3 regions of the Agrococcus sp. TSP3-2-1 genome follow, and region 1 is predicted to be linked to each of the others. Evidence: predicted binding sites of a transcription regulator. Region 1 holds the regulator's gene; each other region holds the start of a gene.
What was found. The regulator LexA, encoded in region 1, represses DNA repair genes until DNA is damaged. The targets are predictions, from matches to a motif close to TCGAACANNTGTTCGA.
Positions count from the first base shown of each region.

Region 2: a site for LexA is predicted at 8,876-8,891, ahead of ACP7BI_RS07120 (DUF222 domain-containing protein). Genes of this name have one in related genera too.
Region 3: a site for LexA is predicted at 8,425-8,440, ahead of ACP7BI_RS13090 (DNA polymerase Y family protein). Genes of this name have one in related genera too.

Region 1 covers NZ_JAFCWN010000003.1:31,145-41,193, reverse strand. Annotated here, with positions in the region: gene ACP7BI_RS04955 (DUF3046 domain-containing protein) at 1-56, shown strand, start outside; gene recA (recombinase RecA) at 214-1,272, shown strand; gene ACP7BI_RS04945 (regulatory protein RecX) at 1,269-1,931, shown strand; gene ACP7BI_RS04940 (hypothetical protein) at 1,990-2,418, shown strand; gene miaB (tRNA (N6-isopentenyl adenosine(37)-C2)-methylthiotransferase MiaB) at 2,456-3,946, shown strand; gene miaA (tRNA (adenosine(37)-N6)-dimethylallyltransferase MiaA) at 3,943-4,851, shown strand; gene dapF (diaminopimelate epimerase) at 4,854-5,711, shown strand; gene ACP7BI_RS04920 (class I SAM-dependent methyltransferase) at 5,695-6,300, opposite strand; gene hflX (GTPase HflX) at 6,369-7,829, shown strand; gene lexA (transcriptional repressor LexA) at 7,963-8,586, opposite strand; gene ACP7BI_RS04905 (hypothetical protein) at 8,828-9,193, shown strand; gene ACP7BI_RS04900 (histidinol-phosphate transaminase) at 9,259-10,049, shown strand, end outside.
Region 2 covers NZ_JAFCWN010000004.1:59,781-69,829, reverse strand. Annotated here, with positions in the region: gene ACP7BI_RS07160 (general stress protein) at 1-136, shown strand, start outside; gene ACP7BI_RS07155 (MDR family MFS transporter) at 105-1,652, opposite strand; gene ACP7BI_RS07150 (VOC family protein) at 1,740-2,147, opposite strand; gene ACP7BI_RS07145 (CDP-alcohol phosphatidyltransferase family protein) at 2,444-3,076, shown strand; gene ACP7BI_RS07140 (hypothetical protein) at 3,073-3,519, shown strand; gene ACP7BI_RS07135 (DsbA family oxidoreductase) at 3,562-4,224, shown strand; gene ACP7BI_RS07130 (class I SAM-dependent methyltransferase) at 4,243-5,004, opposite strand; gene ACP7BI_RS07125 (DEAD/DEAH box helicase) at 5,012-7,177, opposite strand; gene ACP7BI_RS07120 (DUF222 domain-containing protein) at 7,349-8,815, opposite strand; gene ACP7BI_RS07115 (SRPBCC family protein) at 8,977-9,423, opposite strand; gene ACP7BI_RS07110 (Hsp20/alpha crystallin family protein) at 9,554-10,000, shown strand; gene ACP7BI_RS07105 (biopolymer transporter Tol) at 9,997-10,049, shown strand, end outside.
Region 3 covers NZ_JAFCWN010000012.1:1,160-11,208, reverse strand. Annotated here, with positions in the region: gene ACP7BI_RS13125 (MFS transporter) at 1-298, opposite strand, end outside; gene ACP7BI_RS13120 (DivIVA domain-containing protein) at 334-633, shown strand; gene ACP7BI_RS13115 (hypothetical protein) at 653-952, shown strand; gene purU (formyltetrahydrofolate deformylase) at 980-1,831, shown strand; gene ACP7BI_RS13105 (amidohydrolase family protein) at 2,058-2,345, shown strand; gene ACP7BI_RS13100 (error-prone DNA polymerase) at 2,352-5,744, opposite strand; gene ACP7BI_RS13095 (TVP38/TMEM64 family protein) at 5,877-6,635, shown strand; gene ACP7BI_RS13090 (DNA polymerase Y family protein) at 6,868-8,415, opposite strand; gene ACP7BI_RS13085 (hypothetical protein) at 8,537-8,728, opposite strand; gene ACP7BI_RS13080 (hypothetical protein) at 8,777-9,466, opposite strand; gene ACP7BI_RS13075 (1-phosphofructokinase family hexose kinase) at 9,587-10,049, shown strand, end outside.

The sequences.
Region 1 (10,049 bases):
AGGACGTGCCCGTCGCGCGGCGCCACGGCCGCGGCGTCCGCGAGGCGCGTCGCTGACGGACGCGACACGCCGCGGGATCGTTCGAAGATGCGTTCGATCCGCGCGTAGGCTGAGAGTGCTCGACGGGACTGTCCACAGGCCGGGACCGGGGTCGCACGCATGTCAGCGGCCCGACGTAGCGTGAGCGCCATCACCGAAACGGAAGGCAAGCACATGCCCACACCCGCAGACCGCGACAAGTCGCTCGAGGCGGCGCTCGCGCAGATCGACCGTCAGTTCGGCAAGGGGTCCGTCATGCGCCTCGGCAGCGAGGAGCGCGCGCCCGTCGAGATCATCCCGACCGGCTCGATCGCCCTCGACGCCGCGCTCGGCATCGGCGGCCTGCCTCGCGGCCGCATCATCGAGATCTACGGCCCGGAGTCGTCGGGAAAGACGACGCTCACGCTCCACGCGATCGCCAACGCCCAGCGGGGCGGCGGCATCGCGGCGTTCATCGACGCCGAGCACGCGCTCGACCCCGAGTACGCGAAGAAGCTCGGCGTCGACATCGACTCGCTGCTCGTCTCCCAGCCCGACACCGGTGAGCAGGCGCTCGAGATCGCCGACATGCTCATCCGCTCCGGCTCGATCGACATCATCGTCATCGACTCCGTCGCGGCGCTCGTGCCGCGCGCCGAGATCGAGGGCGAGATGGGCGACAGCCACGTCGGGCTCCAGGCCCGCCTCATGTCGCAGGCGCTCCGCAAGCTCACCGGCGGTCTCAACCAGACCGGCACGACGATGATCTTCATCAACCAGCTGCGCGAGAAGATCGGCGTCTTCTTCGGCAGCCCCGAGACGACCGCCGGCGGCAAGGCGCTCAAGTTCTACGCCTCGGTGCGCCTCGACATCCGTCGCATCGAGACGCTCAAGGACGGTGCCGACGCGGTCGGCAACCGCACGCGCGTCAAGGTCGTGAAGAACAAGATGGCGCCGCCGTTCAAGCAGGCCGAGTTCGACATCCTCTACGGCGTCGGCATCTCCCGCGAGGGCAGCCTCATCGACTTCGGCGTCGAGCACGGCATCGTCCGCAAGTCCGGCGCCTGGTACACCTACGACGGCGACCAGCTCGGCCAGGGCAAGGAGAAGGCACGCCAGTTCCTGCTCGACAACCCCGACATCGCGGGCTCGATCGAGCGGCAGATCCTCGGCAAGCTCGGCATCGGCGCCGCCGCGCCCGAAGCGGGCGTCGAGTCGCTCGACGCGCGCCGACAGGAGCGCCAGGGCGCGTGAGCGACGCTGACCGGCTCGCCGGGGTGACCCAGCTCTCGAGCTGGATCGCCGGGCGCGACGAGCGCTCCGGCGACCAGCCCGAGGCCCATCCTCTGGAGCGGTCCGGCACCGCGCGGCACGCGCCGCGCGGCCGCCTCAGCGCCGGTTCGCGCGGTCGTGCCGTCGAGCGGGACGACGACGGCACGCCCCTCGAGCCCATCGACGAGGATGCGGCGCGGTCGATCGCGCTGCGGGCGCTCGGTCGGCGCGGTGCGAGCCGCCTCGAGCTCGACCGGGCACTCGCGAAGCGCGACGTCGAGCCCGACGTGCGCGCGGCGGTGCTCGACCGGCTCGTCGACGAGCGCTACCTCGACGACGAGCAGCTCGCGCGCGACGAGGCAGAGCGCCTCCGCGAGCGCAAGCAGCTCGGCGAGCGCGGGATCGCCGCGGCGCTGCGCCAGCGCGGCCTCGACCCCGCCGTGCTCGACGAGCCGGACCGCGACGACGAGCTGCAGCGCGCGATCGATGCGGCCGCCGACCGGCGGCGCCGCATGGGATCGCTCGACGATGAGACGGCCGAGCGACGGCTCGCCGGCTGGCTGCAGCGGCGGGGGTTCAGCGGTGGGGCCGTGCGCCTCGCGATCGAGCGCTCGCGACCGCGCGGTCCGCGGTTCCGCTGAGGACCACCGGCGCGAGGTCCCCGGATCGCGTCCAGGCTGGAGAGCTAGGTTGGCCGGCATGAAGACCAAGCTGATCGCCGTCCCCGCGATTGCCGCCGCCTCCCTGCTCGCGCTCACCGGCTGCATCCAGATGCCGCCCCCGACGAGCGGCGGCTCCGGCGACGGCGGCACCGGCACGGGGACGGCGGGCAGCCTCGAGGGCACGTCGTGGTCCGGCGGCATCGACCAGGTCGTCGCCCCCTTCGGATTCACCCTCAACGCCGACGGCACGGTCGACATCACGCAGTGGGGCGAGTCCGGCGAGACCTACGACTCGCCCGCCGACGTGTGGGACGGCGACGCATCCGACGTCACGATCACGATCACCGGCCTGCAGCCCGGCAACTTCGGCCTCACCGTGACCGGCACGGCCGAGGACGGTCGGATGGACCTCTCGGGCGAGGGCACGAACGGCAGCAGCTACACGCTCACGGCCACGCAGGACTGACGCTTCGGGGCGGTCGCCGCTCGGTACGCTGGAGGGCATGTCCACGACCGCCGCGCTGCGCACCTACGAGGTGAAGACCTTCGGGTGCCAGATGAACGTGCACGACTCCGAGCGCCTCCGCGGATCGCTCGAGGAGGCCGGGTACGCCGAGGCCGTCGACGGCCGCCCCGACGTCATCGTCATCAACACGTGCGCGGTGCGCGAGAACGCCGACCAGAAGCTCTACGGCCACCTCGGGCACCTCGCGAAGACCAAGCGCGAGCGGCCCGGCTTCCAGATCGCCGTCGGCGGCTGCCTCGCGCAGAAGGACCGCGCGACGATCGTCGATCGCGCGCCGTGGGTCGATGTCGTCTTCGGCACCCACAACATCGGCTCCCTGCCGGCGTTGCTCGAGCGCAGCCGCCACAACGGCGAGGCGGAGGTCGAGATCCTCGAGGCGCTCGAGGTGTTCCCGTCGACGCTCCCGACCAAGCGCGAGTCGACCTATGCCGGCTGGGTGTCGATCTCGGTCGGCTGCAACAACACGTGCACGTTCTGCATCGTGCCGTCGCTGCGTGGCAAGGAGCGCGACCGTCGCCCGGGCGAGATCCTCGCCGAGGTGCAGGCGCTCGTCGACGACGGCGCGCTCGAGGTGACGCTGCTGGGGCAGAACGTCAACTCCTACGGCGTCGAGTTCGGCGACCGGCTCGCGTTCGGCAAGCTGCTGCGCGCCGCTGGTGAGATCGACGGGCTCGAGCGCGTCCGCTTCACGAGCCCGCACCCCGCCGCCTTCACCGACGACGTGATCGACGCGATGGCGGAGACCGACGCGGTCATGCCGCAGCTCCACATGCCGCTGCAGTCCGGCTCGGACCGCGTGCTGCGCGCCATGCGGCGCTCCTACCGCTCCGCGCGGTTCCTCGGCATCCTCGAGAAGGTGCGCGAGCGCATCCCGCACGCCGCGATCACGACCGACATCATCGTCGGCTTCCCCGGGGAGACCGACGACGACTTCGAGGAGACCATGCGCGTCGTCGAGGCGTCGCGCTTCGCCTCGGCCTTCACGTTCCAGTACTCGATCCGTCCCGGCACCCCCGCGGCCACGATGCCCGACCAGGTGCCGAAGGCGGTCGTGCAGGAGCGCTTCGAGCGGCTCGTCGCGCTGCAGGACCGCATCTCGTTCGAGGAGAACCTCGCGCAGGTCGGCCGCACGGTCGACGTGCTCGTCTCCGTCGGCGAGGGCAAGAAGGATGCCGAGACGCATCGCCTCTCGGGTCGCGCCGAGGACAACCGGCTCGTGCACTTCGCGCCCGGCGGCCACTCGCCGCGGCCCGGCGACATCGCCACCGTGCGCGTCACGCACGCCGCGCCGTTCCACCTGCTCGCCGACCAGGGCCCGATCGCCGTACGGCGCACGCGCGCCGGTGACGCTTGGGACCGCGGCCAGGCCGACTCGTGCGGCGTGCCCTCGCTCGTCGGGGCCGGGGCCGGGGCCGGGGCCGGGCGCCCGGTCTCGCTCGGCCTGCCGACGCTCCGCATCGGCACGTGACCCTCATCGCCGTCGTCGGCGCCACCGGCACCGGCAAGACGGCCAGGTCGCTCGCCATCGCCGACGCGGTGGTCGCGCTCGGCGTCCGCGCCGAGATCGTCAACTGCGATGCGATGCAGCTCTACCGCGGCATGGACATCGGCACGGCGAAGGCGAGCGCCCAGGAGCGCCGCGGGCACCCCCACCACCTCCTCGATGTGCTCGAGCCGTGGCAGGACGCGGCGGTCGCCGCCTATCGCGACGAGGCGGCGAGCGTCGTCGCCGGCATCGAGGCTCGCGGCGCGGTGCCGATCCTCGTGGGCGGCAGCGGGCTCTACGCCTCGAGCGTGCTCTACGCCTTCGAGTTCCCCGCGACCGACGCGGAGCTCCGCGCCCGGCTCGAGGCGGAGCTCGAGGCGGCCGGCGCCGCCGCGATGCACGCGCGGCTGCTCGCCCTCGACCCGGCGGCCGCCGAGGCGATCGGGCCGCACAACGGCCGCCGGCTCGTGCGCGCGCTCGAGGCGGTCACCCTCACCGGCGAGCCGTTCCGCGTCGGCCTTCCCGACGAGCGATCGCTCGCGCGGCCGACGATCATCCAGCACGAGCGCGTCGACCGCGTCGAGCTCGTCGCACGGCTCGACGAGCGCGTGCTGGGGATGTGGCGGCTCGGCATCGTCGACGAGGCGCGAGCGCTCCGGGAGGCCGGCATCGAGCGGGGCACGACCGCGCAGCAGGCCATCGGCTACCGCCAGGCCCTCGACCAGCTCGACGGCCGGATCACGGAGGTCGAGGCCATCGAGCGCACGCAGGCCCTCACCCGTCGCTACGCGCGTCGACAGGTGTCGTGGTTCCAGCGCTACCCGGCCGCGCCGCCCGCAGACGCGGCCGAGCTCGCACAGCGCGCGGTCGCTAGCCTGGGGGGATGACGATGCACGCCACCGGATTCGCGAAGGGCCACGGCACGGGCAACGACTTCGTGCTCGTCGCCGACCCGGCAGGCGAGCGGCCGCTGCTACCGGGCGAGGTGCGCGCGCTCGCCGACCGGCGCTTCGGCATCGGGGGCGACGGGGTCATCCGCGCTGTGCCGGCGGGCCGCACCGGCGACGCGGTGCTCGACGCCGCGCCCGAGGGCACGTGGGCGATGGACTACTGGAACGCCGACGGCAGCGCGAGCGAGATGTGCGGCAACGGCGTGCGCGTGTTCGTGCGGTTCCTGCTCGAGCAGGGGCTCGCCGAGCTGCCGGACGGCGGCTCGATCGACGTGGCGACGCGCGCCGGCGTGAAGCGAGTCGTGCGGCACGGCAGCCTGCTCGCGGTCGACCTCGGCCCGTTCGAGCTCGGCGGCACGCGGCTCGTGGCCGCAGACGGCCTCGACGTCGCGAGGCCCGGCCTCGACGTCTCGACCGGCAACCCGCACGTCGTCGTCGCGCTCGCCGACGCGGCCGAGCTCGACGCGCTCGACCTGCACCGGCCCCCCTCGCTCGACCCCGTCGCCGAGGACGGCGCGAACGTCGAGTTCGTCGTCCCCGGCGTCATCGCCGACGGCATCGGCTCGATCCGGATGCGCGTGCACGAGCGGGGCGTGGGGGAGACCCTCTCGTGCGGCACGGGCGCCGTCGCCGCGGCCCTCGCGACCCGGCACTGGTCGGGTGGGGCCGCCGACCGCTGGATCGTCGACGTGCCGGGCGGGCGGCTCGAGGTCGACGTCGACGCCCGCGGCCACGCGTGGCTCACGGGGCCCGCGGAGATCGTCTTCCGCGGAGAGGCGCTCAGTCCGGCGCCGTGACGGCGATGATGCGGTACGTCTTCCTGGAGTCGGCGCGCTCGACGTCGAAGCCGTCGAAGCGCTCCTGCAGCCAGCGCAGCAGCGAGTCGGCGCCGAGGTGCTTCTGCACGACGAGCCAGGCCGTCGCGCCCGGCGCGAGCCGCGGGATCCACGTCTCGAGCAGCTCGTGCAGCTGCCGCTTGCCGATGCGGATCGGCGGGTTCGACCAGATCGCGTCGAAGCGCACATCGGCAGGAACGCGCTCTGGCATCGACGGCACGATGTTTGATAGACTGAGCAGCTCGGCATTCCGCTCCACGAGCGAGAGCGCTCGGGCGTTGACGTCGACGGCCCAGACACGGGCATCGGGGGAGCGGAGCGCGAGCGACGCGGCGATCGGCCCCCACCCGCAGCCGAGGTCGAGCAGCTCGCCCCTCGCGGGCGGCGCGGGCACGGCATCGAGCAGCACCGCAGTGCCGACGTCGAGGCGGTCGCCGGAGAAGACGCCGGCGGCGGTCACCATCTCCCGCTCTCGACCCGCGATCGGCACCCGGAGCGTCCGGACCGACTCGGGCGCGGCAGGATCGGGCGAGAAGTAGTGGTCCGACACGGATCCGACAGTACAGAAGGAAGCAACGCATGGCAGAAGCCCAGGACGGCACCGACGGCGGGCGCGCGATGGAGCGCATCCTCGCGTGGGCCGAGCCCGGCGAGCGCGAGCTGCTCGCGGAGCGCGCGCAGGCGCTGCAGGACGACGACGCGCACAGCGACGTCGACGGCGACCAGCTCGACCGCGAGGAGCGCGCCGCGCTCCGCCGCGTCGACGGCCTCCGCACCGAGCTCGAGGACGTCACCGAGGTCGAGTACCGCCAGCTGCGGCTCGAGAACGTCGTGCTCGTGGGCGTCTACAGCGGCGCCGCCGACGACGCCGAGAACTCGCTCCGCGAGCTCGCCGCGCTCGCCGAGACCGCTGGCGCGCGCGTGCTCGACGGGGTCCTCCAGCGGCGACCGAACCCCGACCCCGCGACCTACGTGGGCCGCGGCAAGGCCGAGGAGCTCGCGGCGATGGTGAAGGAGCTCGGCGCCGACACGGTCGTGGCCGACAGCGAGCTCTCGCCGAGCCAGCGGCGCGCGCTCGAGGACCGGGTGAAGGTCAAGGTCATCGATCGCACCGCGGTCATCCTCGACATCTTCAGCCAGCACGCGACGAGCCGAGAGGGCAAGGCGCAGGTCGAGCTCGCGCAGCTCGAGTACCTGCTGCCGCGCCTGCGCGGCTGGGGCGAGTCGATGTCGCGCCAGGCCGGTGGCCAGGTCGGCGGGCAGGGTGCGGGCATGGGTTCGCGCGGCCCCGGTGAGACGAAGATCGAGCTCGACCGCCGGCGCATCCACTCGCGCATGGCACGGCTCCGCAAGCAGATCAAGGGCTTCGGCCCCGCGCGCCAGGCGAAGCGGGCGAACCGCGACCGCAACGAGGTGCCGGGCGTCGCGATCGCCGGCTACACGAACGCCGGGAAGTCGAGCCTGCTCAACCGCATCACCGGCGCGGGGGTGCTCGTCGAGAACGCGCTCTTCGCGACCCTCGACGCGACCGTGCGGCGGACGCAGACGCCCGACGGCCGCGAGTTCACGATCGCCGATACCGTCGGCTTCGTGCGCGACCTGCCGCACCAGCTGGTCGAGGCGTTCCGCTCGACGCTCGAGGAGGTCGCCGAGTCGGACGTCATCGTGCACGTCGTCGACGCGAGCCACCCCGACCCCGCGTCGCAGATCGCGACCGTGCGCGACGTGCTGGGGGAGACCGGTGCCCGGTCCATCCCCGAGATCGTCGTGTTCAACAAGGCGGATCTCGTGAGCCACGACGATCGGCTCGTGCTGCGCGGCCTGCAGCCCGACGCGATCTTCGCGTCCGCTCGCACGGGCGAAGGCGTCGACGAGATCCTCGAGCGGCTCGCCGAGCTGCTGCCGCGGCCTGAGGTCGCGGTCTCGCTGCTCGTGCCCTTCGATCGCGGCGACATCATCGCGATGCTGCACGATCGCTTCGAGGTGCTCCGCGAGGACTACGAGGCCGACGGCACGCGCGTCGAGGCGATGGTCACCGCGGCTGCCGCGGGGCAGCTCGCGGAGTTCGTGGTCGCATAGATCTTGCGTGGCCGGGGCCCCGGCTGGCTGGGTCGCTCGTCGAGATCTCGGTACGGCGGCCTGCGGCCGCCTACTCGATCTTGCGCCCTTCGGACTCAGCGCCGCTGCGCGGCATTGAGTCCTTCGGGCGCAACTACACCGCGCGGAGGACCGCGACGACGCGGCCGAGCACCTCGGCCTCGTCGCCGAGGATGGGTTCGAACGCCGAGTTGCGCGGCAGCAGCCACGTGTGGCCGTCGCGCTGCTTGAACACCTTGACCGTCGCCTCGCCGTCGAGCATCGCCGCCACGATGTCGCCGTTGACGGCATCGCGCTGCTGACGCACGACGACCCAGTCGCCGTCGCAGATCGCGGCGTCGATCATCGAGTCGCCGACGACCTGCAGCATGAAGAGATCCCCGGAGCCGACGAGCTGCTTCGGCAGCGGGAACACGTCGTCGACCTGCTCCTCGGCCGTGATCGGGATGCCCGCGGCGATGCGGCCGACGAGCGGCACGAACGCCGCCTGCTGGATCGAGCCGACCGACTCGTCGATCTCGTCGTCGACGAGCACTTCGATCGTGCGCGGCCGAGCCGGGTCGCGGCGGATGCAGCCGGCGAGCTCGAGCTGCCCGAGCTGGTGCGTGACGCTCGAGAGCGACGAGAGGCCGACGGCGTCGCCGATCTCGCGGTAGCTCGGCGGGTACCCGCGCTGCTTCACGGCGCGCTGGATCACCTGCAGGATCGCCTGCTGCTTCTCGGTGAGCTGCCTCGTCATCCGTTGCCCCGATCCCCGCGTGTCAGTGGTGCCTGATGGACTCCTGGTGGTTCGAAAGCGTATCCGAGAGTACGCCCGGATCAAACGCACGTTCGAGCGAGTCGTGGAGAAAGTTCCCGCGACGGGGTTGACGCGTGCGGCAGTTCGAAAGTAGATTCGAAACAGAGATTCGCAGCCGGTGCTCCCGGCCGAGCACCGGCTGCGGATCCCAGTCCTCGGACTGGATCGAGAGGAGGCACTCATGACCGCCATCGCCATCACCGCCACCGCCGGCGCCGCACCGACGCTCCGCCTGCGCATGACCGCTCGCGGCCGCCGCGCCCTCGCGCTGCTCGTCGCCGCGCCCGTGCTCGCCCTCGGCGCGCTCGCCGGCGCAGGCCTCATCGGCGACGCGGTCGCCGGTGCCGTCGCCTCCTCCTCGACCGCGACCGCCGAGTTCGAGCACATCACCGTCGTGCCGGGCCAGTCGCTCTGGCAGATCGCCGAGGCCGTCGCCCCCGAGGCCGACCCGCGCGACGTCATCGCCGAGATCGAGCTGCTCAACGGCATCGCCGGCGCCATCCAGCCGGGCGAGCGGCTCGCCATCCCCGCGCAGTACGCCGACTGAGCAGCACGCGCCGCCACCGGGTCGCGCGCGGCCGACGGCATCCGCCGAAGTCCTAGGCTGGATCGGTGACGAGCCTCGACGACCTCCCGATCCGCGACGACCTCCGCGGGCTGACGCCCTACGGCGCACCGCAGCTCGAGGTCCCCGTGCGGCTCAACGTCAACGAGAACGCGTATCGGGTGCCCGAGGAGGTCGCGCTCGACATCGTGCAGGAGGTCGCGCGCGCCCTGCCCGACGCCAACCGCTACCCCGACCGCGAGTTCGACGAGCTGCGCCGCTCCTTCGCGCGCTACCTGGGCCGCGGCGTGACGCCCGAGCAGATCTGGGCCGGCAACGGCTCCAACGAGGTGCTCCAGCACGTGCTCCAGGCCTTCGGCGGTCCCGGTCGCACGCTGCTGTCGTTCACCCCCACCTACTCGATGTACCCGCTGCTCGCGCAGGGCGTGGGGATGCGGTGGGTCCCGGTGCCGAGGGACGAGGAGTTCACCGTCGACGCCGACGCCGTCCGCGCGGCGATCGCCGAGCACGACCCCGACGTCGTGTTCCTCTGCTCGCCGAACAACCCGACCGGCACGGCCATCGACCTCGAGACGATCGAGGCGGCCTGTGATGCGGCGCGCGGCATCGTGCTCGTCGACGAGGCGTACGCGGAGTTCGCACGCGACCGCGACCGCACGGCCCTCACGCTGCTCGAGCGGCACCCACGGCTGCTCGTCTCGCGCACCATGAGCAAGGCCTTCGCGTTCGCCGGCATGCGGGTCGGCTACCTCGCCGCCCACCCGGCCGTCATCGACGCGCTCCGGCTCGTGCGGCTGCCCTACCACCTCTCGGCCATCACCCAAGCGGCGGCCGTCGC
Region 2 (10,049 bases), on a different contig from region 1:
CGCGATGACGGGCGGGAAGCGCGACTTCTCCTCGATCCGCGCCCTGCAGGCCGCCCGCTACGGCGTGCAGGTCACGAACGAGCACGCCGCCGAGGCGGTGCGCGTCATGGGGCAGGCGCCGCGGGCGCAGGCCTAGCCCCGGGCGAGCCGGCCGCACCCGCGGCGGGCTCCTCGGCCACCTCTCGGTGCTCGGGCTCGTCGGGCACGTCGTCGGCGGGCTTCCGCAGGCGCAGCGTCGCGATGACTCCGAGCACCCAGAGCGCCGCTGCGCCCATGAACGCGATGCGCGCGCCGTCGAGCAGCGCCTCGCCGGAGGGCACGCCCGTCTCGACGAGCTGCGCCTGCCGCGTCGCCATGATGGTGACGAACGCGGCGGTGCCGGCGGCGCCGGCGACCTGCTGCACGGTGCTGAGCACCGCCGAGCCGTGGCCGTACAGGTGCTCCGGGAGCGCGCCGAGCGACACCGTGAACAGCGGCGGGAACGTGAGCGCGAAGCCGAGGCTCAACACCATCTGCATGAGGAGCACCATCCACCACGGCGTCGTCGTGGCGAGCTGCGTGTAGAGCACGAGCGCCGCGAGCACGACGAGCGCGCCGGGGATCACGAGCGGGCGCGGTCCCCACCGGTCGTAGAGCCGGCCGACGACCGGGCCGAGCAGACCCGTGAGGAGCGCGCCCGGCAGCGTGATGAGCCCGACCTGCAGCGGCTCGAGGCCGAGCGAGTCCTGCAGGATGAGCGGCAGCAGGATGAGCGTGCCGAACATCGCCGCCATCGCGATCATCATGACGGTCACGGCGGCCGTGAACAGCGGGTGCCGGAACGTGCGCAGGTCGAGCAGCGCGTCGTCGGTGCGCTGGAGCCGCACCTGCCGCAGCACGAACGCGACGAGGCCGAGCACGCCGATCGCGAGCGCCGTGGGCAGCTGCCACGCGGGCAGCCCTTCCGCGCCGATGAGCGAGAGCCCGTAGACGAGGCCGCCGAACCCGAGCCCCGCGAGCGGGATCGAGACGACGTCGAGCCGCGGTGGCTGCTGCACGTCGCCCCCGCGGAGCGTGCGGGCGCCCGTGACGAGCATCGCGATCGCGAGCGGCGCGACGCCGAGGAAGATCCAGCGCCACGACGCGAACTGCAGGATCGCGCCCGAGACGGTCGGGCCGAGCGCGGGTGCGACCGACATGACGAGCGAGATCGTGCCCATGAAGGCGCCTCGGCGCGCGGGCGGCACGAGGCGCATGACCGTCGTCATGAGCAGCGGGAACACCACGGCGGTGCCGGATGCCTGCACGACGCGGCCGAGCAGCAGCAGCGGGAACGACGGAGCGACGCCCGCGAGGAGCGTGCCGACGACGAACGCGCCCATCGCGACGAGGTAGAGCGAGCGCGTGCTGAAGCGCGCCATGAGCCAGCCGGTCGTCGGGATGACGATCGCCATGGTGAGCAGGAACGCGGTCGTGAGCCACTGCGCCGCGCGCTCGTCGATGCCGAGCACGGGGTCGGCGACGAGCGTCGAGATGGCGACGTTCATCGCCGTCTCGTTGAGGATGACGACGAACGCCGAGACGAGCAGCGTCGCGATGACGATCGCGCCGCCGGCGGGCAGCCTGGTGGCTGCGTCGGCCCGGGCGGGAGTGGACTGGGTGTCGGTCGGCATGTGCTCTCTCGGGCGGCAGCGATGCGGACCCGCGCGATCGGCGGATCCGCATCGCTGCGGTCAGAAGGGGGCGGCTGCCGCGGCGAGTCAGGCCGCGGGCGCCTCCATGTGGAAGAAGTCGATGATGTGGCCGTCGGGGTCGGTGAGCTGACCGCCGTACATGCCCCACTCGCTCTCCTCGATGGGCTTGGAGAGCCTACCCCCTGCAGCCGTGCCCGCGGCACCGAACGCGTCGACCTCGTCGCGGCTGCCGAGCAGCATCGCGAGCAGGTTCTCGAGCGAGCCCCGCTCCGCGCGCCGCTGGTCGCCGACGAGGAACTCGTCGAAGCGGCGCTCCTCGAGCAGCATGATCGAGACCTGCTCGCTGACGACCATGCAGCTCGTCGTCTCGTCGCTGAAGTCGGGGTTCCTCGTGAACCCGAGCGCCTCGTAGAAGGCGGTCGCGACGCGCACATCGGCGACCGAGTAGTTGGGGAAGACCATCTGCACTGGCATGACCGCTCCGCTCATCGGCACGCGCGCGACGCGCGAACGGCGTTCACGGTAGCCACGGCCGGGACGACGGTCAAGGGGACGTCCCGCTCGACCCGCGCGAGCGCAGAGCTCCGGCGCACGTTCCTCTCGTCGTCGACCGCCGCGGGCGTCCTGATCGCCGCGGTCGAGCTCGGCTCGTCCGTCGCTCGTCGAGTCGGTCGTCGGCGCGCTCGTGGGCATCGCGGTCGGCTTCGCGACCCGCCGGGGGACGCGCGCGCGACCTGACCGGGCCGGGGGCGCTGTGCTATCAAGAGGGCATGCGCCTCGTCTCGGCTCGTGACCGCGATCCGGCCGATCCGTACTTCACGCGCGTGCTGACGGTGCCGAACGTCTTCACCGTCGCCCGGCTGCTGCTGCTCGTGCCGGTCTGCTGGCTCATCGTCGCGGGCGCGCCAGGGTCGTGGCTGCCGGTCGTGCTGCTCGCCGTCTGGGCCGCGACCGACTGGATCGACGGCGTGCTCGCGCGGGCGCTCGACCAGACGTCGCGGCTCGGCGAGGTCATGGACCCGATCGCCGACCGCATCGGCATCGTCGGCGTCACGCTCGCGCTCGCGATCGGCGGCGCGGTCGACTGGTGGATCCTCGTCGTCATCTTCACCGTCGACGTGCTGTCGGTCGTCTCCGCCGGCAAGGCCGCGCGCGACGGCAGCATCCACGTCTCGTGGCTCGGCAAGGTGCGCACGGCGGTGCTGCTGACCGCGATCGTCGTGGTGCTGCTCGGGCACACCGTGCTGCCGGCGACGACGGCGCTCGGCATGACGCTCATGCTCGTCGGCGTCGGGCTGCACATCGTCGCGGGGATCGACTACTTCCTGCAGGCGCGTCGCTTGCGCCGGGTGCAGACTGGGAGGCCCACGCATCGGCAGGACGAGCCGGAGGAGGCGCGATGAACGAGTGGCACGAGGACCGCGAGCGGCTCGCGGCGCACGTCGAGGACATCCTCGCGGGCTGGCACGAGTCGGTCGAGCGAGTGCCCGGTGAGGACGGCGAGCCCGACACGATCGTCGCGCGCGACGGCGACCGGGTCGCGGCGATCCTGCCGCTCGACGAGGAGAGCGTCGAGGAGATGGTCGACGCCGAGGCCGACGGCGAGCTCGCGCAGTGGCTGCGCGACGAACTCGCCGAGGACGACGAGCGCGACGACGACGACCTCGACGACGACGAGGACGACGACCTCGAGGCGGCCGCCGACGCGTGGCTCGGCGACGATGACGCCGCGGTCGAGGATGACCCGGTCGCGACGACCGCCGCCGACGACGATGACGACGACTACGACCTCGACGACTGGGACGACCCGGAGGCCGACGCGCTCATCGACGAGCTGCCCGCGTAGGTCCGCGCGGAATAGCCGCGCGGGACGGGCGTTGACCCGAGCATGCAGGTAGACATCTGGTCAGACGTGGCGTGCCCGTGGTGCTTCATCGGCAAGCGGCGGTTCGAGCGGGCGCTCGGCGCCTGGGAGCACGGCGATGAGGTCGAGGTCACCTGGCACTCGTACCAGCTCGACCCGACGCTCCCCGAGCGCTACGACGGCGGCGAGGTCGAGTACCTCTCGCGCGTGAAGGGCATGCCGGTCGAGCAGGTGCGGCAGATGATCGGGCACGTCGCCGAGCAGGCCTCCGGCGAGGGCCTGCAGTTTGACTTCGACGCGCTCGTCGTCGCCAACAGCCTGCGCGCGCACCAGCTGCTGCACCTGGCGAAGGCGAAGGACGCGAAGACGGCGGATGCGGTGAAGGACGGCCTGCTGTCGGCCCACTTCGAGCGCGGCATCGACATCGGCGACGTCGAGACGCTCGTCGGGATCGGCACCGCCGCGGGGCTCGACGCGGAGGAGATCCGGGCGGCGCTCGCCGACGAGCGCCACCTGCCGGCGGTGCGCGCCGACATCCAGCAGGCGAGGGAGATCGGCGTGAACGGCGTGCCGTTCTTCGTCTTCGACATGCGCCTCGCGCTCTCGGGTGCACAGCCGCCGGAGGTCTTCCTGCAGGCGCTCGAGCGCGCCCGCGAGCTGAGCCTCGAGGACCAGCCCGCTCGCTGAGTCGCCCCTGCGGCGGTGTCAGTCGGCGCGGCGCGCGAGGAAGACCCACTCGCGGCCCGGGCGGTCGGGCGCATCGCGCACGTCGGCGAGCTCGAAGCCAGCGGTCTCGAGCGACGACTCGATCGCCTCCCGCGAGCGGAACCGCAGCGTCGACTCCGAGTCGATGCGCACACCGTCGCGATGGAAGACGGTCGGCGACCGGAACGTCACGAGCGTGCCGCCGGGTGCCTGCTCGTCGACGTCGAGCAGCTCGACCCAGTCCTCGACGGGCCCCTCGTGCGGCACGTCGACGACCCGCCGCGACGCCACCGGCGTCCACTCGAGCCACGCGCGGCGCTCCGGCCGCCGCGACTCGAGCACGAGCGTCCCGCCCGGCCGCAGCAGCCGCCGCGCAGCGCCGAGGGTCGAGGCCCAGTCGCGCTCATCGACGAACACCTGCGCGACGTTCGCCGTCATCGTCGCGACGTCGAAGCCCGAGCCGGTCGACGCATCCGCCTCGACGGCGTCGAGCGTCCCTTCGAGCCAGCGCACCGCATCCGCCCCCAGCTTCGCCCGCGCGACGTCGATCGACGCGCTCGCGGGGTCGACGCCCGTCACCGCGAGCCCCCTCGCAGCGAGCATGAGCGCGAAGGTGCCGGTGCCGCAGCCGATGTCGAGCACCGATCGGGCGCCGAGCTCGTCGACGACGATCCGCTCGTAGACCTCGAGGTCGGAGCGGTCGGGGTCGAGCGCGTCGTAGACGGCGGCGAGGCGCGGCTCGCTGAAGATCGCGTCGACCACCCTCCGGTCAGCGCCCGCTGCGCGCGGCGACCGCGTCGTGCAGCATGCCCGCGACCGCCTCGAGGCGCAGGTCGGTGCTCGTCGGCTCGTCGCCGACGGCGCCGTCGATCGCACGACCGACCATGCCCGCCTTCGTGTCGAGCAGCTCGGCGATGCGCGTGTCGATCGTCTGCGCCGCGAGGATGCGCCACACGGTCACCGGCATCGACTGGCCGATGCGGTGGATGCGGTCGATCGCCTGCGTCTGCTCGGCGTCGGTCCACGAGAGCTCTGCGAGCACCATGTCGGCCGCGGCCTGCAGGTTGACGCCGACGCCCGCAGCCATGAGCGAGCAGACGATGACCTGCACCGACTCGTCGTTCGTGAAGGCGTCGATCGCGGCCTGCCGCTGCGTGGGCGACTGGTCGCCGCGGATCGAGACGGTCTTGATGCCGGCCTTCGCGAGCGTCTGCTCAGCGGCGTCGAGGACATCGATGTGCTTGGCGAAGAAGACCACCTTGCCGACCGAGTGCGCGAGCTGTGCCGCGTAGTCAGCGGCGAGCGGCGCCTTCGCGCGGCCGATGCGGCGCGCGAGCGCGAAGACGTTCTCGCCCGTGCCGCCCTCTTGCGACTCCACCTCGCTGCGAGCGATGCGCCGCACGAGCTCGTCGTCGACCCGGCTGTCGTCGCGCGCGTCGACGGAGCGCTGCTCCATCGCGGCGTCGTAGCGGCGCAGCATGCGCTCGACGAGCTCGCGCTCGGCGGTGCGGATCGAGCGCACGGATGCCTCGTCGAGCTCGACGGGGATGTCGGCGATGCGACGGGCGGGGATGTCGGAGGCGACGTCGATCTTGCGTCGCCGCACGATGCCCATGTCGATCACGGCGCGCCGGGCGGCCGGGTAGAACGCCCGGTCCATCGGCGTGAGCCCGATCTCCTCGAGGTCGTCGGTGAGCTCGGCGTTCGGCTCCTTGTGGTCGATCCAGCCGAGGAAGCGCCAGATGGCCCCGAAGTCCTCGATGTCGTTGATGAGCGGCGTGCCGGTGAGCGCCATGAGCAGCGGGTTGCCGATGCGCTCGCGCAGGGCCGCGGCGATCTGCAGCACATGGCGCGATCGCTTCGAGCGCGTGTTCTTGATGAAGTGCGCCTCGTCGACGACCATGCCGCGGAAGCCGAACGTCTCGAGCCAGCCGATGTGGCGGTCGAGCACCTCGTAGTTGACGATGACGACGTCGGCGAAGGCGTCGAGCGTGTCGCCGTCGCCCTGCAGCACCGCGGCGCGGCGGCCGGGCAGCCAGCGCTCCGTCTCGCGCGCCCAGTTGATCTTCACGACGCTCGGCGCGACGACGAGGAGGGGGAACGCGTCGGCAGCCTGAGCCGCGAGCAGCGCTTGCGCCGTCTTGCCGAGGCCCGGCTCGTCGGCGAGCAGGAACGTGCGGTGCCCGTCGCGAGCGGCCTGCACGAGCTCGGCCTGGTGATGCATGAGCTCCTTGCCGCCCGGCGCGATGTGCCGCTTCGGCTCGGGCAGCGGCATGCACGCCGGTCGGCCGTCGGCCGCGACCTCGAACGAGAGGTAGAGCGGCGAGAGCAGGTCGAAGCCCGCGAGGCGGTCGCGCTCGGGCTTGCGCCGCACGTGCGTGAGGTCGGGCTCGAGGAAGGGGTTGGCGAGCGCCACGCGGCGCACGGACGGCGGCACGACCTGCGGCGCCTGCGGCTCGGTGCTCTCGGGCTCGGGAGCCGACTGCGGCTCGGGAGCCTCCTCGATGCCCGCCGCCTGCAGCATCTCGCGCTTGCGCTCGCGCACGGCGTCGGTGATCGGGGCCCCGTCGCCGAGCAGCGGCAGCAGCGTGGGCTCGCGGCTCGCGGCCTTCGCGAGGATGACGGCGATGCCGTCGAGGCGCTTGAGGTCCTCGGCGCGCTGCGCGTCGGTGAGGTTCTTGTCGGCGCGCACGCGGGCGCGCTCCTCGCGCGCGAGCATGGCGACGACCTGGAGCTTCACGCGCGTCGAGCGTGAAGCCGAGCCGCGCTTGACGCCGGCCTCGACCTGTCGCACGGCGCGGGCGAGCTGCGGGATGAGCGCGTCGCGCTCTCGGGTGGCGGGCCGCTCCGCGGCCGCCTCGTCGACGACCAGCGCGTCGAGCTCAGCTTGGGATGCGTCCGTATCGGTCGCATCGATGGTTGCGGCGTCTGCCACGTGTCCTCCGTTCGAGGCGGGGCCGGCGGTGCGGGCCCCGGGTTGACGGGCTTCGACGAGCACCGACAGATCGGTGCGTGACTCATCGAGCCGGCGGCTGCGGCTGCGGTGCACGGGCGGAACCGCTTCGCGGCTCCGGCGGTGACCGGCGCTGTCGCCGTGCCAATGCTACTAGGTCGAGCCTCGGATCCGCTCGGATCCCGAGCTGAGCCGTGCGACAGCCGCTCCGAACCGTCCCGTGATCGATCCGCGCTGGCGTCGTCGGGGTCTGCGGATGGGTGGCTGGAGTGTGCGGGTGACGCGCCAGCGGGTGCCGATCCTGTCGATGCGGAGTCTGCCGCTGTGGACCTCGCGATGGCACGTCGGGCACAGCAGAATGCCGTTGTCGGTGTCGGTCGGGCCGCCGTCGGCCCAGCGCAGCACGTGGTGCACGTCGCCCCAGGAGGCGGGGATGCGGCAGTCGGGCCCCTGGCAGTGGCGGTCGCGGAGCATGATCGCGATCCGCTGCCAGAGGGAGAACAGCCGCTTGCGGCGGCCGAGCTTCAAGACGTGGCCGTCGCCGTCGACGAGCGCGGCCTGCACGAACCCGTCGCAGACGATCCGGGCCGCGAGCCCGGCCGGGACGGTCTCGCCGGTCTCGACGATGTCGCACGTCGCCGGCTTCCCCTCGGCGTGCTTGTCGAGCTCCGCCTGGGTGATCGCGACCAGCAGCGTCGGCGCGTCGCCGCCGGGCCGGGGCGGCTCGCCCGAGCGGGCGTGGGCGCGGAACAGGCCCACCAGCACGTCCGCGTGCCGCTGCGCGTCCGTGCGCTCATCATCGCCCGGCGCGTCGGGGTTCTCGAACCCGTCCCCGGTGCGGGGCGAGTCGTAGGCGGCCAGCACCGCCATCACCTCCGCCCCCTCCACCGGCGGGAACGCCACCCGGCCGCGGAACACCCCGTCCGCGCACTGCGCGAGCGTGAACTCCCGCTCCGCGACCAGCCGATCCTCGCGCGGCTCCGCCCCGTCCGGATCGAGCGCGGAGACCCACTGCCTCGCCGTGACCGCGAGCAGCTCCGGCGGGGTGGGGACCGCGTCGTCGTAGCCGCGCTCACCCGGACGCTGCTCCCCCACCGCCGCGCCCACCAGGTCCTCCTCCGCCGCGAGCCGCGCGTCGGGGTCGGCGCGGCCGCCGGCGGACTCCAGCACCTCCACGATCGCCCGGCCCTGGTCGATCGCGATCGACCCGTCCTCCAGCGCCCCGGCGACGTGCGGGTAGAGCGGCTCCAGCGGCAGGCCGGTCGAACCCACCCGCGGCGTCGACGCCCGGGCGAGCTGCAGGATCGCCTTCGCCCGCGAGGCCGAGACGCCCGCCTCGTGGCGCAGCGCGGTCTTCGTGGAGTGGTACCCGAACGTGCGCGCCTGGTTCGGCGCATCCATCGCCGGCACCGACCGCTCCACCACCCCCGCCACCCGCACCAGCGCCCCATCGGCCAGCCGGGCCAGCTCGCCGACGGCGGCGAACGCATCCCACCGCTCGACATCGCCCATGGAATCGAACGCGGCCAGGATCGCCTCGACATCCGCCTGCACCGCGGCCAGCCGCTCGCGCAGACCAGCCGCCTCGGGCGACCTGCCCTGCCGCTGCTGCCCGTCCATCACGACCCTCCAACGCGACCGCACCGACGCCATCGCTGTCCCACGATTCTACCGAGCGACTCGAAACTCTGTTCGAGGATCGAGGGGGCTGTGGAGAACTCGGCAGGCGCCGCGCTGGGCGCACACCGCGTCGAAGGGCAGCGGGCGGGATCGCCCGGAGGTCAACCCTCGAGCAGCGCCTTCAGGCGATCGATCGAGGCGAGCAGCTGCTCCTCGCGCGTGCGCCGCGCGCGGTCGAGGCGCGACTCGTCGTGCAGCTGCGTCCAGTCGTAGGTGTGAGTGACGCGCGTGCCGCCGTCGGCAGGCTCGAGCTCCCACCGCCACAGCTGCCCGATCGGCGGCTTGCCCTCCTCGGCGGGCTTCCACGCGATGCGGCTGCCCTCCTCGAACTCGACCACGTGGTTCTCGCGCACCGCGCCGCTGCCGAGCGTCATCGAGAACACCTCGCCCACGGTGCGCACCCGCTGCCCCTCGGCGGCCGACCCGAGGTTGTCGTTGCCGTCCCACGCGGGCTGCCGCGACGGGTCGGCGATCTCCTCGAAGATGACGTCGGCGGGGGCAGCGATCACGCGGCTCGCACTCACCACTCGGGATTCGCTGTCGCTCATGGCTCGATCGAACCACGCGCGCACCTCGAGCCGCCACCGTGGCGTGACCCGACGCATCCGCCCCCATTGAGACCGCGACAGAAGCGGAGTAGACACGAGGCACGCGACCGACGCGACGGAGGGAGCAGCCATGAGCACGGAAGCCGCGCGCAAGTACCCGGTGTTCCCGCCGTTCACGGAGTGGGTGGATGCGTTCGCCCTGCTGGGCGGGTGGGATGGCCGCGGTCCCCTGCCGGGCATCCGCGTCGAGGAGCTCGTGCACGACGACGAGTTCATCGTGCATGCGGAGCTGCCGGGGCTCGACCCCGAGCGCGACATCGACGTGAGCGTCGCGCACGGCACGCTGACGATCCACGCCGAGCGGCATCCCGACAAGCGCGAGAAGCAGCGCTCGGAGTTCCGCTATGGCGCGCTCGCCCGCGCGGTGCGCCTGCCGCAGGGGGCGAACGACGACGACATCACCGCCGTCTACGAGGACGGCGTGCTCACCGTGCGCGTCGGGCTCGATCCGGTGCCGACGAAGGCGCGGCACATCCCGATCGAGCACCGCTCGACCGCTCGGCGCGGTCGCCGGTGACGGCGCCGGAGCGCACCGACGACGGCCGCTGGATCATCGTCGACGGCCG
Region 3 (10,049 bases), on a different contig from region 1:
CGAAGCAGCTGAGCCCGAACACCACGAGCACGGTGGTGACGAGCAAGTGACGGGGGATGCGTCGGGTCAGGCGGATGAGCGTGGTCGAGGATGCGACGACGGTGAAGGCGAAGATCGTCACGAGCAGGCCGATCGCGCCCTCGCTCACGGCGAGCTCGCGGCTCATGGGCAGCAGCAGGCCCATCGGCAGCATCTCGACCGAGATGTTCGTGAAGACGGCGAGCGCGAGCACCGCGAGCGCGGCGGTCGGGAAGCGGTCTGCGGCCTTCCCCGCCGCGGTCGTCGACTGCTCGCTCACGACCGGCAAGCCTATGCCGCCGATAGCATCGGCCCGTGCTGACCGCCGACGACGTCATCTCCGCCCGCTTCGCGACCACCCGGTTCGGGCCCGGCTACGACATGGACGACGTCGACGACTTCCTCGACCGCGTCGCGACGACGCTGCGCGCCTACGCCGAGGGCGACGGCGACGGGATCGACGTGCTCGCCGTGGACGTCTCGGCCCAGCGGTTCGCGACCACGACGCTCCGCGAGGGCTACGCGCAGCTCGAGGTCGACGACTTCCTCGACCGCGCCGAGACGGCGCTCCGCGCGCTCGAGGCCGCGGCGCTCCGGGGCCCCGCAAGCGCGTAGGCGCGCCTACGCTTGCCCTGTGCTGACCACCGAGGCGATCACCGCCGTGCCCCTGCACTCCGCGAGCGCGTGGCAGCCGGGCTACCCAGCTCCCGCGGTCGACGCGTGGCGCGCGCGAGTGGTCGCCTTCGCCGCCGCGCCCGAGTCGGCAGCCGGCGAGGCCGCGCTCGCGGAGGTGATCGCGGGCGCCGTCTCGCTGCCCGGCACGATCGCGCTGAGCGGCGCGCGCTACCGCACGGCCGACGTCGACGCGCTCCTCGACCTCGTCGCCGACGCGCTCCCCGAGCCCGAGTGGCCGGAGGGCTCGCGGCCCGAGTGAGTCGCCGCTGCTCGTAGGATCGAGCGGATGAGCGCCAACCACTGGATCCTGTCGATCGTCTGCGACGACCGCCCCGGCATCGTCCACGCCATCACCGGCGCGATCGTGGCGTGCGGCGGCAACATCACCGAGTCGCAGCAGTTCTCCTCCGCCGACACCGACCGCTTCTTCATGCGCCTCCAGGTCGAGGCAGAGGCAGAGCGCAGCGACTTCGAGGTGCAGCTCGCACCCGTCGTCGAGCGCTACGGCATGCAGTGGCAGCTCGACGACGTCGCCCGGCCGCTCAAGACGCTCGTGCTCGTCTCGAAGGCAGCCCACTGCCTCAACGACATGCTCTTCCGCCAGCGGGCCGGCCAGCTCTCGGTCGACATCCCGCTCGTGATGTCGAACCACCCCGACCTCGCGGGCCTCGCCGCGTTCTACGGCGTGCCGTTCGAGCACGCGCCGGTCGTCGACCCCGACTCGAAGGCGGCGTTCGAGCGGCGGGTGCTCGAGGTCGTCGAGCGGGACGGCGTCGAGCTCGTCGTGCTCGCGCGCTACATGCAGATCCTCTCCCCCGAGCTGTGCGCGGCGCTCGAGGGCCGGCTCATCAACATCCACCACTCGTTCCTGCCCGGCTTCAAGGGCGCGAACCCCTACCGGCAGGCGCACGCGCGCGGCGTGAAGCTCATCGGCGCGACCGCGCACTTCGTCACGAGCGACCTCGACGAGGGCCCGATCATCGAGCAGAACGTCGAGCGCGTCGACCACACGCAGAGCCCCGCGCAGCTCGTCGCGATCGGGCAGGACGTCGAGTCGCGCACCCTCTCGCGCGCCGTGCAGTGGTTCGCCGAGGACCGCGTGCTGCTCGACGGGCAGCGCACGATCATCTTCCGCTGACCCGCGCCGGCATCGGTCTGCTGCTGGGCGGAGTGAACTCGCGCGCATGCATCGCAGACGCGCCGTACGCTGGCGGAGTGAGCGTGCTGGTGCGGGCGCATCGTGCTGCTCGAGGGCGAGCTCGTGCCGGATGCGTGCCTCGAGCACGAGGGCGGCGTCATCACCGCGGTCGGCCGGGGAGCGCCGCCGCGAGCGGTCGACGTCGACGTGCCGCGCACGGCGCGACATGGCAGGCCGTCTCGCTCGTCACGGCGTCGAGCAGCGGCTCCCCCGGCTTGCCGACGGCGGCTCGATCGGGGGCTCGACGCTCGCGTTCGACCGCGCCGTGCGCGTGCTCGTCGAGGCGGGCGCGCCGCTCGAGGCGGCGCTCGACGCGGCGTCGGGGGTGCCCGCGGACGCCATCGGCCGAGGCGACCTCGGCCGCGTCGAGGTCGGCGCGACGGCCGACCTCGTCGCGCTCGACGAGCGGCTCGAGGTCGCCGGCGTGTGGCGCTCGGGCGTGCGGATCGCCTGACGGCCGTCAGGAGAAGTCGCGCGAGCCGGGGCTCGGCACCTCGAAGCGGTCGAGCCGGTCGGCGAGCACCGCGATGACGCCCTCGGGCGTGCGCTGCAGCATGCCGCGCACGATGAGGGCGGGCGAGTGCCGCGCGACCTGCCGCGAGTGCGCCCACAGCCCCTTCGAGATGATGACGTTGAGCATCCCCGTCTCGTCCTCGAGGTTCATGAAGGTCACGCCCTGCGCCGTGCTCGGCCGCTGCCGGTGCGTGACGATGCCCGCCGTCTGCACGCGCCGGCCGGGCTCGGCGTCGGCGAGCCGCTCGATGGGCAGCACGCCGCGCGCGTCGAGCATCGCGCGCGCGTGCCGCACCGGGTGGTCGTCGGTCGCGACACCCGTCGACCAGATGTCGAGCGCCACCTGCTCGGAGGCCGAGAGCATCGGCAGCAGCGGCGGCTGGATGACGAGCTGCGAGCCCTCGAGCTGATCCTCCCGCTCGGTCGACGCGGGGCCCGCGAGCCACAGCCCCTCGCGGCGGCTGACGCCGAGCGCGTCGAGCGCGCCGGCGGTCGCGAGCGCTTCGAGCTCGCCGCGGTCGAGATCGGCGCGGCGGGCGAGGTCGTGGATGTCCCGCAGCGGCGCGGCCTCCCGCGCGGCGACGATGCGCTCGGCCGCCGCCTCGCCGACGCCCGCGACGCTCGCGAGCCCCATCCGCACCGCGAAGCCCGCGTCGCGGCGATGCCGGTCGCGCATCGCGAGCGACTCCGAGGCCACGGGCGGCACGGGCGGCTGCTCGCGCTCGAGGCACGCGTCCCGGCCGGGGCGGCGCTCGCCGTGCCGCTCGAGGCCCGCGACGGCGGCCGAGCGCACCACGCACGGGCGCAGCGTCTCGACCCCGTGCCGCAGCGCATCCTTCACGAGCGTCTGCGGCGACCAGAACCCCATCGGCTGGCTGCGCAGCAGCCCCGCCAGGAACGCCGCCGGGTAGTGCAGCTTGAGCCACGACGAGGAGTAGACGAGCTTGCCGAACGCGAGCGAGTGCGACTCGGCGAAGCCGAAGCCCGCGAACGCCTCGATCTTGCGGTAGATCGACTCGGCCGTCGCGTCGTCGACGCCGTTCGCGGCCATGCCGGCGAAGAGCTTCGCCTTGAGCGCCTCGATGCGCTCGCGCGAGCGCTTCGAGCCGATCGCGCGCCGCAGCTGATCGGCCTCGGCGGCGTCGAAGCCGCCGACCGCGACCGACATCTGCATGAGCTGCTCCTGGAACAGCGGCACCCCGAGCGTGCGCTCGAGCACGGGGATGAGCAGCTCGTGCGGGTAGCTCACCGGCTCGGCGCCCGTGCGGCGGCGGATGTAGGGGTGCACCGCGCCGCCCTGGATGGGACCGGGGCGGATGAGCGCGATCTCGATCACGAGGTCGTAGAAGCAGCGCGGCTTGAGGCGAGGGAGGGTCGCCATCTGCGCGCGCGACTCGACCTGGAACACGCCCACCGCATCCGCTTCGCACAGCATGTCGTAGACGCCCGCCTCCTCGGCGGGGATCGACGCGATCGACCAGTCCTCACCGAGCTGCTCGCGCGCGAGCTCGAGCGTGTGCGAGATGGCGCCGAGCATGCCGAGGCCCAGCAGGTCGAACTTGACGAGGCCCATCCACTCGCAGTCGTCCTTGTCCCACTGCAGCACCGTGCGGCCCGGCATGCGCGCCGGCTCGATCGGGCACACCGAGCCGACCGGCTCGTCGGTGAGCACCATGCCGCCCGAGTGGATGCCGAGGTGGCGCGGCGCGTGCAGGAACTCGGCGGCGAGCAGCGCGACGTCCTCGGGCATCCCGTCGACGTCGGGCTTCGAGTACGACTCGACCGACTTCGACCACGCGTTCTGCTGGCCGACGGCGTAGCCGAGCGCCTTCGCCGCGTCGCGCACCGCCGACTTCGGCCGGTAGGTGATGACGTTCGCGACCTGCGCGGCGTTCCGGCGCCCGTAGCGCTCGTAGACGTGCTGGATGACCTCCTCGCGGCGGCCCGCGTCGAAGTCGATGTCGATGTCGGGCTCCTCCTCGCGCATCATCGAGATGAAGCGCTCGAACGGCAGCTTGTAGCGGATCGGGTCGACGGCGGTGATGCCGAGGATGAAGCACACCGCGCTCGCGACCGCGCTGCCGCGGCCCTGGCAGAGGATGCCCTGCCGGTGCGCGAAGTCGGCGATCTCGAAGACGATGAGGAAGTAGCCGGCGAAACCCTTCTGATCGATGAGGCCGAGCTCGTGCTCGAGCCGCGCCGCGACCTCCGCGCTCGGGCGGCCCGCGCCGTCGACGTCGTAGACGCGCGGCAGCCGCTCGGCGACGAGCGCGCGCAGCCAGCTCATGGGCGAGTGCCCCTCGGGCACCGGCACTCGGGGGAGACGAGGGGATGCGGCGCGCAGGTCGAAGGCGAGCTCTCGACCGAGGGCGGCGGCGGTGTCGATCGCGCCGGGGAAGCGGCGGAAGCGGCGGGCCATGACGTCGCCCGCGCGGAGCGACGGGACGCCGCCCGCCGGCAGCCACGCGTCGAGCTCGTCGATCGAGCGGCGCGCCCGCACCGCCGCGACCGCGTCGCCGAGCCGCTGCTGCGCGGGGCTCGCGATGTGCGCGTTCGTCGTCGCGATCACCGGCATGCCGCGCGCCTCGCCGAGCGCGGTGAGCGCCCGGTTGCGCTCGAAGTCGCGCGGGTCGCCGATGTCGCTCAGCTCCACCACGACGCGGTCTCGGCCGAAGAGCGACGCGAGCCGGTCGAGCTCGCGACCCGCGGCATCCGCCCCTTCCGGGTCGGCCTCGCCGAGGGCCTGCCGGACGGCGCCCTTCCGGCAGCCAGAGAGGATCATCCACTCGCCGCCCGCCGTCTCGGCGAGCCGCTCGAGCTCGAAGACGGGCCGGCCCTTCTCGCCCGGCGCGCCCTTCGCGTCGGTCGCGAGGTAGCCGTCGGTGAGCGCGGTCGCGAGCGCCGTGTAGCCGGCGGGGCCGGTCGCGAGCGCGACGAGGTGGCTGCCGCCCGGGTCGGGCACGCCGTTCTGCGGCTCGTCGAGGCCGATCGAGAACTCGGTGCCGAAGACGGTCGGCAGCTCGGCCTCGGCGGCGGCCTCGGCGAAGCGCACCGCGCCGTAGAGCCCGTCGTGGTCGACGAGCGCGAGCGCCTCGAGGCCGAGCCGGCGCGCCTCGGTGACGAGCTCGGCGGGGCTCGCGGCGCCGTCGAGGAACGAGTAGTGCGAGTGCGCGTGCAGCTCGGCGTAGGGCGTGACGGCGCCGGGCTGCGGCACGCGCACGCGCCGGCGCCGTGCCTCGTCGAGGTCGCGCGCGTGCGGCGTGCGACCGGCGCTGACGTCGCGGTCGGAGAGGATGCCCTCGAGCTCGCGCCACGGCATCGCGGGGTTGTTCCAGCCCATCGGCGCGCCTCCTTCCCGCGTGTCGTCGAGGCTTCGACCTCGTTCGAACGTACATTCGAATGCTACCCGTCCCCGCCCACGAGCGCCACGGCTCCCACCGGTCGCCCGATCGCCCCGCCCTAGGCTTGCCGCATGTCTGCCACGCGCGCTCCCGGTCGCTCCGACGCCGACCGCGACGGTGCGCGGGCGACCCGGCGCGGTGCACGGCGCGGCACGATCCTCCGCGTCGCCGCGCTCGTCGCGGTCGTCGTGGCGATCATCTGGATCGCGGCGACGGTGCGGCTGCCCGACCTCGACGACCTCCGCGCGCAGATCGAGGGCTTCGGCTGGTGGAGCTGGCTCGTCTTCGTCGCCGCCTACGCCGTCGTGGCGCTCACGCCCATCCCGGTGACGATCATGGCGCTCGTCGGCGGACTGCTGTTCGGCGTGCTGGCGGGCAGCCTGCTCTCGGTCGTCGGCGCCGTCATCGGCAGCATCGGCGCCTACTGGATCGCGCGCGCGGTCGGCCGCACGACCGTCATGCGCCTGCTCGGCCGGCACGCCGAGAAGCTCGAGGACCGGCTCGACGAGAGCAGCGGCTTCGCGGCCGTGTTCACGCTCCGGGTCATGCCGGGCATGCCCTACTGGCCCGTCAACTACGGCGCCGGCGCGCTCGGCGTGCCGAGCCGCGTGTTCTCGATCGCCTCGCTCGTGGCCTCCGTGCCGGGGCAGGTCTCGCTCGTCTCGATCGGCGCCTTCATCGCGGCGCCGTCGTTCTGGTCGGGCGCGGTCGTCGTCATCGCGTGGGCGGTCGTGCTCGCCTTCACGATCTGGGCGTGGCGATCGTGGCGCGGCAAGGCCGAGCACTCGCTGCCGGGCGAGCCTGATCCCTCCGACACCTCCGCTGGTTGAGCCGCTCCGCCGCCGAGGGCGGCTGAGCGAGTCGAAACCCCCGCGCTGGGCCCCTTCGCCGGCTGCCTTGCGATCCCTCTTCTTCACGGACCCCGTCCCGCGAACGGGACCCGATAGATCGGGTCCCGTTCGATGGAAGGGGTCCGCAACGGATCGGTGCGACGTGCCGAGCGCCGAGTGCCGAGCGCCGAGTGCCGAGCGCCGAGTGCCGAGTGCCGAGTGCCGAGTGCCGTTAGGCGTAGCGCCCCTCCGCGAGCCACCCGTCATCTGCGTGCAGCAGCACCCACGCCTCCCCCTCGCCGTCGAGGATCTGCACGCGGTGCACGACGTCGCCGAGCTCGCGGCGCCGGATCGGCCACGGCCCCGCCCACGCGACCACGCGACGGCGGGCGGATGCGGGGGGCGAGAAGGCGGCGGGGCTCCCCTGCCGCTCGTCGAGGGCGGCGGCATCGACCGATTCGCCGGCCGCGTCGAGCAGCCGCACGGGCAGCGGCGGCCGGAAGACGACCGCGGGCCGCGGCGGCGGGAGCGCGCCCGGCCACGGCCCCGCGGCCTGCGGCGCGGGCGCATCGCCCCACGGCGTGAGCACGCCGCGCTCGGCGAGCAGCCGCCCGCCGCCGGGCCTCGCGGTGAGCACCGCCTCGCGGCCGAGCATGCCCTGCAGCCGCTCGAGCGCGTGCTTCGTGCGGTCGTCGATGTCGCCGCCGCCCCACAGCCCCGGCATGTGCTCGACGTCGGCGTCGAGCCGCTCGGGGAGCGCCTGCACCTCGACGAGCGCCGAGCCGAGCTCGCTCTCGCCCAGCTGCCACCGCATCCGGTCGACGATGTCGCCCGCGCGCAGGAACCCCGGCTGCCGCCAGAGCCGCTCGCTCACGCGGCCCTCCTCGCCGCGCATGACGATGCGGATCTCGCTGCACACGAGCCGCTGCTCGGCGAGCTGCCGCACGAAGCGCTCGACCGGCTCGCGCACCGCGAGCGCGAGCTCGTGCACGCCCTCGATGCCCGGCTCGAACGCGAGCCGCAGCACTCGCTCCTCGCCGAGGCCGCTGTCGTCGACGCGCCGGTCGTCGAGCCCGCGCGCCCTCGCGAGCGCCACGAGCCCGGCCTCGCCGAAGCGGTCGCGCACGCTCGCGTCGGGCAGCTGCGCGAAGCCGCCGAGGGTGTGCACGCCGAGCCGGTGCAGCATGCTCGGCAGCTCGTCGTCGCCGAGCACGCCGACGGGCAGGCTGCTGAGGAACTCGCGGCTGCGGCCCGCCGGCACGATCGTCTCAGCACCCGCGCCCGCGGCGAGCTCCGCCGAGAAGCGGTCGTCGGCGACGCCGAAGCTCGCCGTGAGCCCGAGTGGGGCGAGCGCGCCGCGCACGGCCTCGATCGCGCGCGACTCGGAGCCGTAGAACCGGCTCGCCCCGCGCATCCGGAACGCGAGCGCCCCGTCGCCGATCGGCTGCGCCGTCGGCACGACCGCGAGCACCGCGCGCACGACGGGCTCGAAGGCGAGCGCCTCCCCGACCGGGTCGGCGGGCGCGAGGGCGAGCATCGGCGACGCGCCCTGGGCGTCGCGCACCCGCATCCCCACTCGCACGCCGTCGACGCGGGCCTCGGCGTCGCACGCGACGACGCGCAGCGCGTGCACGATCGCGCCGGGCGACCCCTGCTCGCCGCCCGCGGGCAGCGCGCCGGTCTGGCGCGCGACGACGACCGACCAGTCGGGCACCTGGAGCACGCCGACGCGGCCGCCGCGCACCCGCGCTCCGGTCTCGCTCTTCGTCTCGATCGTCACACCTCATGATCGAACACACGTTCGATCAGCGTCAAGCGGATGCGGTGTGTCGCGGCCGCGATCGAGTGCGGGCATGCAAAGGTGCGGGACGCGGCTCGCGCGCCCCGCGCCCCCGCTCGATTCAGCTCACCGCGCGGCGGCGCAGCAGCAGGAGCGCACCCGCTGCGAGCAGGGCGAGCGCCGGGGGCAGCATCTCGCCAGCGCTGCCACCCGTGCGGGACAGCATCGCCGTCGTCGCGTCGGCGGCCACGGCCGCCACCGCGCGATCCGTCTTGGCGTCGGCCAGCTCGTCGGCGTCGACGCCAGACAGCAAAGATCTCTCAGTGCTTTGTCAGCGGGGCGGCCGGCAGGCTGTCCCTCCTCAGGCAGCGGGCAGGCGCAGCGACTGCTCCTCCTCGAGCTCGACCGCCGGCCGACCCGCGATCGGGATGCGCGCCCTGCGGGGCGCGCCGCCCGCGGCCGCCTCGACGAGCAGGCTGCCCGCGGCGATCCGTCCGTCGCCGTCGGCGAGGCCCTGCCACTCGGCGCGCACGCTCCGCACGACGGTCGCCGCGTTCGGCCACTCCCCGACGACGAGCAGCGTCGAGGAGGCCTGCCGCAGCCGCGCCGCGAGGCGCGCGGCCTCGGTGGGCGTCACGCGCGCGGGCGAGGCGGCGAGCACGACCGGCATCGCCTCGGCGAGGCTCGCGACCGCGTCGAGCCACGCGCGGCCCGGCTGCGGCACGAGCGCGATGCGGTCGATCGGCACGCCGAGGTCGCGGGCCGCCTCGATGCCGAGGTCGGGCATGCCGACGATCGCGCCCCACGCGCCGTCGGGCAGCGCCGCGCCGAGGCACGCGAGCGCGAGGCTGCGCGACTGGATGCTGTGGGCGGCACCGGGGCGGAGGCTCCGGACGACCTCGTCGAGCCCCGCGGGCGCCGACTCGTCGACCGTCGGCGCAGTCGCGGGCACGGCCTGCTGCATGCCGCGCAGCCGCTCGCGGAGCGCCTCGATCGTCGCGGTGCGCTCCTCGCCCGAGCGGCGCTCGAGCCTCGTGGTCGCCATCCTCATCCCCCCATTCTCGAACGTGTGTTCGAACCGGTCAACCGCCTGCGGCGTGTCGGCGGCCGTGCTCCATGCGAAGATCGATCCGAGTCCGCTGAGCCCTGCGACCCGCGACGAGGAGGCCGGATGGCGACCGACGCTCCCCACCCCGACGACGCATCCGTCAACCTCGCACGCACCGCCGACACCGCCGCCGACGCCCCCGTGCTGTGCGTCACGACGAACCCCGCGATCGACATCACCTACACGATCGACGACCTGCGGCCCGGCTCGAGCCACCGCGTGCCGACGGGCCTCGCGCGCGCGGGCGGCAAGGGCGTCAACGTCGCGCGCGTGCTGCACCAGCAGCGCGGCCGCGCGATCGTCGTCGCCCCCGTCGGCGGCCCCGTGCAGTCGCTGTTCGTGCACGACCTCGACCGCTCCGGGATCCCCCACCGACTCGTCGAGGTCTCGGCGCCCACGCGGCGCACGACCGCGATCGTCACCCTCGCCGGCACCACCAACCTCAACGAGACCGGCGAGCCGATCGACCACGGCGACTGGGCGCGCGTGCTCGAGATCGTGCGCGCCGAGGCGCCCGCCGCGCGCG